One region of the Shewanella sp. AC34-MNA-CIBAN-0136 genome, then DNA from elsewhere that is predicted to be linked to it. Evidence: predicted binding sites of a transcription regulator. Region 1 holds the regulator's gene; each other region holds the start of a gene.

Region 1 (3,192 bases):
GAACATCAACGCTAATCGCAACCAAATCATTACTGCCTTTAAGCTGGGCTAATAATGTGCCAATGAGTGGTAAAGGCAAATTATCAACACAATAATATCCTAGGTCTTCTAATACTCTCAGGGCAACGGATTTCCCTGAGCCTGAACGTCCCGATACTATAACTAGTTTCATGCAGTAATAACCTGATAAAGTTCTGTTGCGTCGTGAGTTTTACGAAGCTGTTTCAATATTTGCTTATCGCTTAACTTTTGGGCCATGCTCGATAACGTGCCTAAATGTTGTTGGCACTGGTCTGCAGGTACTAACAAAGCAAATAAAAGATCCACGGGTTGCTTATCGATTGCATCAAAGGCAATGGCTTCTTCACATTTAATAAATATCGCGATAGGGTGATCGATGGTCGTTAATCTACCATGAGGTATCGCAATGCCATTTCCTATACCTGTGCTACCCATTTTCTCTCTCGCTAACAGGCTTTCAAAAACCTCTTGCGAAGACAGGGTTGGGTACTGGGCAGCGACTAAATTGCTGATGAGTTCCAGTACTTTTTTCTTACTGCCCGGTGTGGCACAGGTAGTGCATTCCGGCTGCAGAATGGTACAAAGTTCCATCGTTAGTGTTTTGTATTCTTCTCTTTGTGTTTAATTACCTGACGGTCGAGTTTATCGATCAGGGCGTCTATTGCAGCATACATATCAGTACTTTCTGACATTGCAAAAATTTCTGCGCCATTAATGTTGATTTTGGCTTCTGCTTTTTGTTGTAATTTTTCTACATTGAGCACAACGTGTACATTATGGATCTGATCGAAGTGTCGTTCAAGCTTTGAAAATTTACTGTGGATGTATTCACGTAAAGATTCTGTTATTTCGACATGACGTCCAGTCAGACTTATTTGCATAAAAAATCCTCCATTGCCTAGTAGGTTATAAACTCTTACGTTGGTTTGAGGGCGGGATCATCATTGCTTCACGGTATTTTGCTATCGTACGACGAGCAACGTTTATGCCCTGTTCTGCCAGAAGCTGAGCCATTTTACTGTCACTCAGTGGTTTTTTCTGGTTTTCTGCGGCAACCAGCTTTTTGATAAAAGCACGAATGGCCGTTGATGAGCATTCCCCGCCATCGTCAGTACTGACATGGCTAGAGAAGAAGTATTTTAGTTCAAATAAACCTCGAGGGGTGTGCATATATTTTTGTGTGGTGACTCGTGAAATGGTCGATTCATGCATTTCTACAGCTTCAGCGATATCATTGAGCACCATAGGCTTCATGGCTTCTTCGCCATATTCAAAAAAGCCTTGCTGAAATTGCACAATGCAATTTGCCACTTTAAGTAAAGTATCATTACGGCTTTCAATACTTTTAATAAACCATTTAGCCTCTTGCAGATGGCCTCGAATAAATTGACTATCCGACGGGTTTTTACTGCCTCTAGCCATGGCTGCATATTGCTGATTAACACCAATTTTAGGCATGTTGTCTGGGTTTAACTCTACTACCCAACGGCCATTTTTCTTTAATACTGTGACATCGGGAATCACGTATTCATCATCCATGGGGGTAATTAATAAGCCCGGACGAGGATTGAGTGTCTGGATTAGAGTGATTGCGTCACGTAACTCATTTTCTTTTAGTTTTGTTTTTCGCATCAATAATCTGAAATCACGGCCAGCAATTAACTCTAAATAGCCTTTAATTAACAAACGGGCATTATCGATATGGGGTGTGTCGTTAGAGTATTGCGCTAATTGAATAAATAGGCATTCACTTAAATCACGTGCAGCAACACCCACAGGGTCAAAGTGTTGAACGCGTTTTAATACCGCTTCAACCTCATCGAGTTCCACATTTTCATCACCCATGGCTTCGAGAATATCTTCGGTACTTTGGGTTAGATAACCGCGTTCATCAATGGCATCAATAATGGCGGTGGCAATGGCGAGATCTGTGTCTGAAAATGGAGTGAGATTTTTTTGCCATTCTAAGTGTTCGTACAAACCTTCAGTAGTTTCACCTTGAAAGGGCATGTCGTCATCGCGCATGCTTGCACTGCCTGAACCTGACATAGGTGAGGCTGTGTATACTTCATCCCATGTGGTATCCATGGCTAAATCATCCATGGTTTCTTTGGTCATGGATTCTGCTATGTCGACGGTGGAAGTGTCTTTTTCGACATTAACAATACTGTTGTCACTAAAGTCTGTATCCGCTTGGTCGCGGTTTTCTTTTAAGGAGTCTTTTGCTTCAGAAAACTCATCTTCTATTTCAAGCAATGGATTTGAATCTAATGCTTGTTGGATTTCCTGCTGTAGCTCCAATGACGATAATTGCAGTAAGCGAATGGCTTGCTGCAATTGTGGGGTCATGGTTAAGTGTTGACCCATTTTAAGTTGGAGTGACGCTTTCATTTACCGCTTATCCCTAGATGATTTTCCATAAAAATGACAATCTCGAACTGTAATAGATTGCCATAAACATCAATGACATTTAACGTTGTTTAGGTATCGTTCAATGAAATGAGTTAGCTAGACTAAAAGGCCAGTAAAGTAACTATAGCTTGAATTGTTCACCTAAGTACACAGCTCGAACTTGTTGATTACTTAATATCTCATCTGGTGTGCCTTCGGCAATTAAATTACCCTGGCTAACGATATAGGCTCGCTCACAAACGTCTAGCGTTTCACGTACGTTATGGTCGGTAATTAATACCCCTAAACCGCGGTTTTTAAGTTGTTGGATGATTTTTTTAATGTCGATGACCGAAATAGGATCAACACCAGCAAAGGGCTCATCAAGCAAAATAAATTTTGGATTAGCAGCTAAAGCGCGCGCAATTTCAACACGACGACGTTCACCACCCGATAACGACATGCCTTGGCTGTCGCGTATGTGAGTAATGTGGAACTCTTCGAGTAGGTGCTCAAGCTGTTCAATACGTTGGTCTGTGCTGAGCTCTTTGCGAGTTTGCAGTACGGCCATTATGTTGTCGTAAACGGTGAGCTTGCGGAAAATACTGGCTTCTTGTGGTAAGTAACCTATACCTTTGCGGGCGCGCAAATGCATAGGATCGGCAGTAAGGTCGTCATCGTCAATCAATATTCGGCCTTTATCGCTTTTTACTAAGCCGACAACCATATAAAAGGTGGTGGTTTTGCCTGCACCATTGGGGCCTAAAAGACCGACAATTT
Region 2 (3,192 bases), on a different contig from region 1:
GACTTGAGTGTGTAACCAATTAATGGCTTGATTTAACTGCGCGACAGTCGGTACGCTGTGATCTAATATGGGAATATTTAAATAGCCAATATTTTCATCAAACAAGGTCCACTCTAATGCGTCAAATTCGGCAGTAACATCCAAAATTGCATCAATTTTTTCATGCTTAAGTCGGTCAATATCACTGGGAAACAATCGGCAGGCTAAATACAACTGCTTATCTATTTTTTGGATTACGGGCACTTTGTCGTGCTTTCTTGCCCAGGCGTTATACAGCTGGCACCCCATTAAAAAGGGAACAAAACTCCAACTGATATACCAAGGAATGCTGCCATCTTGGCTTTTTCGGAAAATGCCTGCGCTATTAAACCAATAAGCTGAACTCACCAGCCCTAAAGAGAATGCAATCCAAGCAAAAATAACCTTAAGTAACACATAAGGAAGCGCCACACATAAGCACAAAGCCAATAATGCGCCAACAGTATAGTAATATTTAATATGAATACGGGTTAGCATTGTGGTCCTCCTGTTGTAAAAAAAGCAGCACATGTGTGCTGCTTAGGCTAATACTTATCTTAATAACTATCTGGTCATTACGTCGCCGTCAGTCAAACATTCAACTTCGACTTACATTGGTTTAAATGGAGTTACTCTACCTAGAACAATGCATTTTGAGTTGTAAAACTTAACGACTTAAACAAATAAAATAGTTAATGTGATTGGTATAATGCTTAGCAGTCTGGATCTTCTGCTTTCATACCTTCTTTAACATCTTCACATGTATCTTCAACTGCATTACCGGCATCTTGGATCATTTCATCCACTTTCTCACCTGCATTTTCAGCTTTGTTATCTGAACATGCTGATAAACCGGCCGTTAACAACACCATTAAACTTGCCATTGTCAGTAGTTTTAATAAATTCATATTCATCTCCTAGATGATGGTTGTAATCGTATAAACTTGTTTAAGCAGCCTCAACTTAGATTAAGGTAAGGGGTTAATACTATCCTCGGGGAGCTTTGCCTCTAATCGCATTGGCTACTAACGAAATCACTAGCAACACAATAAAAATAAAGAAAATAATTTTCGCGATACCTGCTGCTGCACCAGCAATACCAGTAAACCCCAATAGACCCGCTATAACGGCTATCACTAAAAACATTAATGTCCAGCCCAACATAAAAACCTCCTTGGTGTACGGTTTACATTGTGATGTGCGTTGAATTTACGCTGACGATTGAAACAAATATCTTATCTCTATCGTAAAAATTAACGATTCACACCACGACTATGTATTAGTTAAAGCTAGCATCATGCCAACTTTTAAAAAAAGCCATAAGACTATGATTTTTATGATTTTAAAATTTAAAGCAAGAAAATCAGTAATGAAAAAGCCATAGATGAGCAGGCAATTTTTACCGATGATACGGTAAGAGTTTCAGGCTATCACGGTTAGATAACGAAATATCGATGTGTAAACAAAAATGCATCTAGCGGCTGTAATGGCTTACCTTTTATGAGGCAACTTAAGTGAAATTAAGGCAGCAAGAGCTATAAAACCACTCGATATCCATAAACAAGCTTCTAAGCCATAGGCTTGATAGACCCAACCTGACAGTATCGTTCCAATCAACCTTCCCATGGCATTGGCCATATAGTAAAAGCCCACATCCAGTGACACGCCATCACTGCCAGCATAGCTAACAATTAAGTAGCTATGCAGTGATGAGTTAATCGCAAACACCGCGCCAAACATTAATAAACCGATGACGACACTTTCTAGCACATAAAAATCGGCATGTAGTGCGACTGCAATCGCGGCAGGAATGAGTAGTAAATAAGTTGCCCATGTAAAAGCAGCTCGGCCGCTCGGCACTTTTCCCTGTCGTTTACCGGTGAAATAAGGTGCAATGGATTGCACCACACCATAACCAATCACCCAGCTAGCCATAAAGCTACCAACCCACCAATGATCCCAGCCAAAAGTTGTGGCTAAAAATACCGGTAATGCCACCACAAACCATACATCTCTTGCGCCAAACAAAAACATCCGCGCCGCCGACAATAAATTAATTGCCTGACTTTTAGAAAAAATGTCTTTGAATTTGGGTTTGTTTTTCGCTTTGCCTAAATCATCTTTTAAGGTCACTAAACTACATAACCATACAATGCCTAATAACGTGGCCATTAAAATAATGGCGCCTCTAAACCCTAGGCTTGTGAGTAACACACCACCTAAAAAAAATCCCACTCCTTTTAAGGCATTTTTAGAGCCCGTTAACAACGCAACCCATTGGTAAAGCTTACCTTCTGCATCTGCGGGCACTAAGGTTTTAATGGCGCTTTTGGCGCTCATTTTATTCAAATCTTTGGCGATGCCCGACAGCGCCTGAGCAGCCATAACGTACATGACGGTTAGCATGTCAGCAGATACAGTTAGCATAACTAGTGCCACTATTTGTAGGCCTAAGCCAATATTCATAGTGTTATTTAGGCCAAGCCGTGCGCCTAACCAACCACCAACAAGATTAGTCACGACACCAAAAATCTCATAAAACAAAAACAACATCGCAATATTTAACGGGCTGTAACCCAATTGGTGGAAATACAACACCACCAGCATACGCAAAGCGCCATCGGTTAAGGTAAATGCCCAGTAATTACCGGTAATCAATAAGTACTGTTTTATCGATGGTGATAAGGTACGCAATGTATCCAGCCCCATGAAGCTTATTCCTTGTCTGCTAAGCCGACTTTGCGGGCGAGCTCAGCGGTACGATTAGCGTATCCCCACTCGTTGTCGTACCACACATACAGTTTCACTTGGGTATCATTCACCACCATGGTCGACAACGCATCGATAATGCTTGAGCGTGGGTCGGTTTTATAATCTACCGACACTAATGGGCGTTCTTCATAACCCATGATGCCCTGCAGTTCAGTATCAGCTGCTTGCTTCAATAGTTGGTTTACTTCTTCAACCGTTGTTCCACGAGTCACTTCAAATACGCAATCGGTGAGTGACGCATTGGCTAACGGTACCCGTATCGCATGACCATTTAACTTACCTTTTAGCTCTGGGAATATATGAGTAATTGCGGTAGCCGAACCCGTCGTAGTGGGTATCAAACTAATGCCACACGCACGGGCACGACGTAAGTCTTTGTGGGGGGCATCTAGAATAGTTTGA
Region 3 (3,192 bases), on a different contig from region 1:
GCCGATAAAGGCCCACAAACCTATACCGTCGATGTCGATGGTCAACATTTTGTGGTCGAAGTGAGTGAAGGTGGTGAGATTGGTCACATCGCGCCAGCATCAGCTGCACCTATTACGGCAGCGTCTGCAACGGTCGCCTCAGCGCCTACGGGTGAGATTAAGTGCACCATGGCCGCGCCGTTATCGGGAAATATTTTCAAAGTGTTAGTCAGTAATGGTCAAGCGGTTAAAACCGGTGAAGTGATCATTATCCTGGAGGCGATGAAAATGGAAACCGAAATTCGTGCTCAACAAGATGGTGTTGTAACTCAGTTAGCGGTTAAGCAGGGTGACAGTGTAACTGTAGGTTCAACATTGTTGTCATTAGCATAAGAGGTCGAAATGGAAGGATTATTGGCTTTTTGGGCTGAAACGGGTGTCGCTAACTTTACTGGTGGCCAACTGCTAATGATGGCTGTTGGTTGTTTATTGTTATTTCTAGCGATAATTAAAGGATTTGAACCGTTATTGTTATTACCTATCGGATTTGGCGCCATATTAGCCAACATTCCTAATGCAGGTTTTACCGATGAAGGTGGCTTACTGTATTACGCTTACCATGTCGGGATTGAGACTGGGGTATTCCCATTGCTCATCTTCATGGGGGTGGGTGCATTAACTGATTTTGGTGCGCTAATTGCTAACCCTAAAACACTATTGTTAGGGGCAGCGGCGCAATTTGGGATTTTTGCCACTTTACTTGGTGCTATTGCCTTAAATTGGGTGCCAGGATTTGAGTTTAGTATGCAAGATGCTGCAGCTATTGCCATTATTGGTGGAGCAGATGGTCCAACGGCAATTTTCTTAGCGTCTAAACTAGCGCCTGAATTGTTAGGTGCTATTGCTGTTGCTGCATACTCATACATGGCGTTAGTGCCATTAATTCAGCCGCCGATCATGAAACTGCTAACCACTAAAGCCGAACGTGAAATTAAAATGGAACAATTGCGTGAAGTCAGTAAGAAAGAGAAGATTATCTTTCCACTGATGGTGCTAGGGTTAACCATTTTATTTTTACCTGCAGCAACCCCATTAATTGGCATGTTCTGTTTGGGCAATTTAATGCGCGAATCGGGCGTAGTGGATCGTTTATCGAAAACGGCGCAAAACGAGTTAATCAACATAGTGACTATCTTTTTAGGTCTTGCTGTTGGGTCTAAGCTATCAGCAGATCAATTTCTGCGTATCGAAACGCTAGGTATTTTAATCCTTGGCGCGGTTGCGTTTAGTATTGGTACTGCTTCTGGGGTATTGATGGCTAAATTAATGAGTAAGCTCTCTGGCGGAAAAATTAACCCACTTATCGGTGCAGCAGGCGTTTCTGCTGTGCCAATGGCTGCACGAGTAGTGAATAAGGTAGGTTTAGAGGCTAACAACCAAAACTTCTTACTCATGCATGCTATGGGACCTAACGTAGCAGGTGTGCTAGGCAGTGCTGTTGCTGCAGGTGTTTTGCTGGCAGTACTAGGCTAAAACTTACCAGATGATTCAAAAGCCAATGCCTTTGCGTTGGCTTTTTTGTTTTTATCTACTGGTACAAAATTACTTATACCTCTTTTGATGCATATTGGTGCACTTAAACTGTTTTATTGCACTGTAGTAGCATTACGTTATTTAATTGTTAAAATTAAAGTTATTCAAAATCAACCTGTTAATGTTTTGGCATGAAAAATGGATAGCAAAGGTTGTATATTTGATGAGCCATATCCAGTCTTTTTAGACAGTACAGGTTATCAATTTTACAACTAACTGACTGATAAATAATATTTAATAAATTCAATTTTAGCAAAGGCGCTATCGAGATATTCCTAAATGGATATCCGAAGCGCCTTTTTTTATTGTCAATTTTCATCACGGGGAAATAATATGAACTGGAAAATATCGTTAACTCAGCAGATTAAGTCTTTATTGCTGGGGGTCAGTATTGGGGCAAGTTTGTGTATCAACACTGTAAGTGCCGAAGTGGGCTTTCCTGAAAAAGAAGAGCTCAGGTTTGGTTTTATCAAATTAACTGATATGGCACCTATTGCGGTTGCTTATGAAAAAGGTTATTTCGAAGAAGAAGGTTTATACGTCACGATTGAAGCGCAGGCAAATTGGAAAGTGTTACTCGATGGTGTGATTGATGGTCGATTAGATGGGGCCCACATGTTAGCGGGTCAACCAATTGCTGCAACAATTGGTTACGGTACTAAAGCGCACATTATTACCCCATTTTCGATGGATTTAAATGGTAACGCAATTACGGTATCAAACGACGTTTGGGCCAAAATGAAGCCGCACATTGCTAAACAGGCAGACGGTTTTCCCGTTCATCCCATTAAAGCTGATGCACTAAAGCCCGTAGTAGAAGAATTTAAAGCGGCTGGTAAGCCATTTAATATGGGTATGGTGTTTCCGGTTTCTACACATAACTATGAATTGCGTTACTGGTTAGCCGCTGGTGGGATTCATCCTGGGTTTTACGCACCTCATAAAGGAGATACATCAGGGCAGATTGATGCACAAGCTTTGCTGTCGGTAACTCCGCCCCCACAAATGCCCTCGACACTGGAAGCGGGCACAATTAATGGCTATTGCGTTGGTGAGCCCTGGAATCAGCAAGCTGTGTTTAAAGGCATTGGTGTACCTGTGGTGACCGATTATGAAATTTGGAAAGATAATCCGGAAAAAGTGTTTGGTATTACAGCCGAGTTTGCCGAAAAATATCCAAATACCACTATACGCCTTACTCGTGCGTTGATCCGCGCCGCTAAATGGTTAGACGACAATAACAATGCTAACCGCCCAGAAGCGGTAAAAATACTGTCTCAATCTAATTATGTTGGTGCTGACTATGAGGTGATTGCTAATAGTATGACGGGTACGTTCGAATATGAAAAAGGCGATAAGCGCGCGGTTCCAGACTTCAATGTATTTTTTAGGCATCACGCAACTTATCCATATTACTCAGATGCGATTTGGTATTTAACTCAAATGCGCCGTTGGGGCCAAATTGAACAAGATAAATCTGACGATTGGTATAAAGACATCGCCGCAAAAGTCTATCGTCCAGATATTTATGCTAAAGCCGCGCAATCACTCATCGACGATAAGCTCATCCCCGCAGCTGACTTTCCAGATTTCAGTAAAGAAACCGGTTTCAAAGCACCG
Region 4 (3,192 bases), on a different contig from region 1:
AACTGTCCAATAATAACTTGGTATTTAAAGCTAATTGGCCGAAACTATACTGATAAGCATTTGGTTTTGAAGATTTACCAAAACCGATTTGATCTGGAATAACGACTCGGTATTTTCTTTTTAGCAAGTCATTGGCAATCCTTTCCCAGTAATAGCCTGAGAAATTTTTACCATGCAACAACACGATGACTTTGTCTGCATTTTTATCACCAATATCCATATAACGCATTTTTAAATCTTTATTTTGCGAGTTAACATTAAATGTTTTAACTTCAAAGGGATAATCAAACCCATCTAACTCTTTATTATACTTAACCGGACTTGCAGCCAATGCCTGTGATACCACCGCAAATAGCGTCATTAATACCAAACAAAATTTCTTCATATTACCCTCATTCAAATAAATCATTCACAAACAACAAAACGCACCATGACAGCCATTTTGATTGAAAACAACCTCGCTTTTTTCAACCGTAAACCTACATCTCTTGTCGAACTTGGCCATAAGCTAACATCGCAAACAGCCCTGTACCGCCAATGATGTTACCCACTAACATAGGGCCAATATGGTGCGACAACGCAGTAAAAAAATTCATTTCACCATTAAGTACCAAACTAAATATTTCATTAGACCCGGCAATAACGTGAGTAAATTCTCCAGCAGCAATGAGCCATGTAAACATAATAATGACCAACACTTCAGACCCTTTTGCCGAGGGTAGCATCCACACCAGTGCGGCAATAAAAAAGCCCGCTGGTATGCCGCGCATTAATGTCTCTGAAGGCGTTAACTCTGCAACATGGCGAGATATCTGGAGGATAGCGGTAAGGATGTCTTCTGTCAGTATGTTACCGTGCACGACAATTGCCGCCGTGAAAAACGTGCCAACAAAATTTGCTGCTAACACAATTCCCCATAAGCGAGCGGTGCAAACAAGAAGATGCTTTGTGGTGTTAGCGAGTAGCGGCAGCACCACGGTGATGGTGTTCTCAGTAAAAAGTTGCAGCCTTGCGAGAATGACTAAGACAAAACCAAAAGTGTAGCCAAGGCTTTCGATGATAGACAAATAAGGATGATCGGAGCCTATGTTGCTGCGGATAATACCTTCGGCCAAAACAGACGCTGAAATGCCGATACCAGCCGCTATTCCTGACCACCACAACGACATCAACGGTCGATCGAGTTCTTCCTGGCCTTCACGCAAAATAATAGAATAAACCGTAAGCGATGAAAGACTGCCATGTTCAATCACTGCATCACGCTCAGATCCTGTCAGCGATATCTCTGGTTGCGTCGGCTGACTCTCGCGTACTTCACGCTTCTCAACCTTGTCGCCACACTTTGAATCACTGGTTATTGTCGATTGGGTATTTTCGGTCTGTTCCGGTCCGTGCAGTGTCATATTGATATCCTTTTCTGGCTTAAATTTAGCTTGAGGTCCCATTTAAGTACATAAAGAATAGATGCTTTATATCATCAATTCAACAAACGTTGCCGCCTCACAAATGACCATCAATACATTATTAATAAGTCATGTATTGATGGTCTACTGCGATGCTTATTGAACCTCTACTAGGATTAACCGATGGAATAAGTAAATCCAAATCAAAATTATTGCCAAAATTCAAAGCACACTTGTCATTTACTAGCCGAATAAAAACGGGTTAATTTCACGAATTATGGTTATTGATTACCATTTTTAGGTAACGACTGATAAGCACTTTTTACAGTTTCATACCCATATATACGCTCTAATTTTCGCACAATAAAATGACCTCGGGCCATATCTTGAAAGTGATCAATAAACAAAGTATTGATTATGGCACCGCCTGCCGCACCGATAGCAGGTACAGCTTGTGCCGCTGCTTTTTGAGTCACTTGAACACCAAATTTTTCAGCGATTTTAGTAATAAGTTTGACTAAAATAGGCGCGGCTTCATCGGTAATACCTTTTTTGACCATAAACTCAGCGGCTTCAGATACTGATTTTGCTAGGGCGGCTCTTACTGCAAAATATCCCGATTCACTACCATCATCTAAATCACTTTCGCCACCCAGCGCGAACACCTCCAAACAAGCCATTTTTGTTTCTAGAGTAGTAATAAACTCACCTTCACTACGAGCAATATCAGCTATAGAACGCAGCATGATTGATGTCGAAATAGGAAGTTCAACCGCTATCGCAGCTAATCCAAAGAAACCGCCCACACCACCACTCGCAGCAACGCCTAATTTATGCCAAAGATTGGACGATTCTTCTCCGGGAATATCTTTCATGGTAAATATTGCCGCTTCAGACGCTTTAATTAGCGACTTTTCGGTCACTTTAGCGATATTTTTATTCCAGTTATCCGGTAGAAGCGCTAACCCTTTCTCAATAGGGGTACCGATTAAATTAGTTATTTTTACCGCTAGACCAGGATTTTCTAATAGTGATTTAGCAACTAAAAGCTCTTTTTTATGTGATTCTGAAATATTCAAATAACCCCCTTAGTTGTGAAGTAACGTAGTGCTGCGATTGTGTTTTGCACCTCAAGAAGCGCTTATCACCAATTTGAAGTAAAAGGACATTGGTTGCAAATCAACTTAACGCGCTTATTCGACAATATTCCCACTGCGCCATTGTATTCAAAACAGCGGACACGGCTTTAGCCTTAGACAGCTCAGGTTAATTTGGTAAACAAATAGTGTTGTGGACTTCATAAATGATGGGAAAAATGTTGCTAGGAATTATTTATCTAACGCGGGTAAATAGCCACGACCTTCTTTAGGCAAATTACTCACGCCTTCAGTGGTGTCATTTAGCGCGCTGCCATAATTATCACGACAGTAAACACAAGGGCTCATTTTATTCACAAAACGACCCTTTTTGGTATATTTCCTCAAATATGCGTGTGAAATATCTACATTACCTCGATGTAATTCAACGACATTACCCACTTTTTGTCTTAAATCACTTATAGCTGCATCTTCTGCGCACATGTTGTCATTGGCACAGCCCCAGCCGATGACTTCTTTGCTGGGATCGCGGTGTAAATATTTAGCCGCGGCCCAAGGGCCACCGTGGTGACCGGTTGGTTTACCATCGGGAAAATTTGAGGGCCTATTGGCCAGCTCGTATGCAATACGTTCAAGCTTATCGGCTGGGGCTCTATCACAGAGAGTGTCATGAAACGCAGGACGCGCTGTGG

Evidence for each region. The regulator sigma-54, encoded in region 1, starts transcription at its own class of promoters, with help from an activator protein. The targets are predictions, from matches to a motif close to GTTGGCACGNNNNTNGNNT.
Region 2: the regulator sigma-54 is predicted to act here: its motif matches at 1,305-1,323, upstream of AAEY94_RS07480 (DUF1328 family protein).
Region 3: the regulator sigma-54 is predicted to act here: its motif matches at 1,698-1,716, upstream of AAEY94_RS01730 (CmpA/NrtA family ABC transporter substrate-binding protein).
Region 4: the regulator sigma-54 is predicted to act here: its motif matches at 1,605-1,623, upstream of AAEY94_RS17360 (formate/nitrite transporter family protein).

What each region holds. Positions count from the first base shown of each region.
Region 1 is NZ_JBEOPJ010000023.1:4,085-7,276, forward strand. It holds gene rapZ (RNase adapter RapZ) at 1-172, opposite strand, end outside; gene ptsN (PTS IIA-like nitrogen regulatory protein PtsN) at 169-612, opposite strand; gene hpf (ribosome hibernation promoting factor) at 615-902, opposite strand; gene AAEY94_RS18385 (RNA polymerase factor sigma-54) at 928-2,412, opposite strand; gene lptB (LPS export ABC transporter ATP-binding protein) at 2,555-3,192, opposite strand, start outside.
Region 2 is NZ_JBEOPJ010000006.1:23,790-26,981, reverse strand. It holds gene AAEY94_RS07490 (diacylglycerol kinase family protein) at 1-516, opposite strand, end outside; gene AAEY94_RS07485 (hypothetical protein) at 732-926, opposite strand; gene AAEY94_RS07480 (DUF1328 family protein) at 1,006-1,182, opposite strand; gene arsJ (organoarsenical effux MFS transporter ArsJ) at 1,510-2,727, opposite strand; gene AAEY94_RS07470 (ArsJ-associated glyceraldehyde-3-phosphate dehydrogenase) at 2,733-3,192, opposite strand, start outside.
Region 3 is NZ_JBEOPJ010000001.1:399,537-402,728, reverse strand. It holds gene oadA (sodium-extruding oxaloacetate decarboxylase subunit alpha) at 1-372, shown strand, start outside; gene AAEY94_RS01735 (sodium ion-translocating decarboxylase subunit beta) at 382-1,512, shown strand; gene AAEY94_RS01730 (CmpA/NrtA family ABC transporter substrate-binding protein) at 1,906-3,192, shown strand, end outside.
Region 4 is NZ_JBEOPJ010000020.1:28,684-31,875, reverse strand. It holds gene AAEY94_RS17365 (alpha/beta fold hydrolase) at 1-385, opposite strand, end outside; gene AAEY94_RS17360 (formate/nitrite transporter family protein) at 480-1,403, opposite strand; gene AAEY94_RS17355 (EcsC family protein) at 1,685-2,482, opposite strand; gene AAEY94_RS17350 (hypothetical protein) at 2,732-3,192, opposite strand, start outside.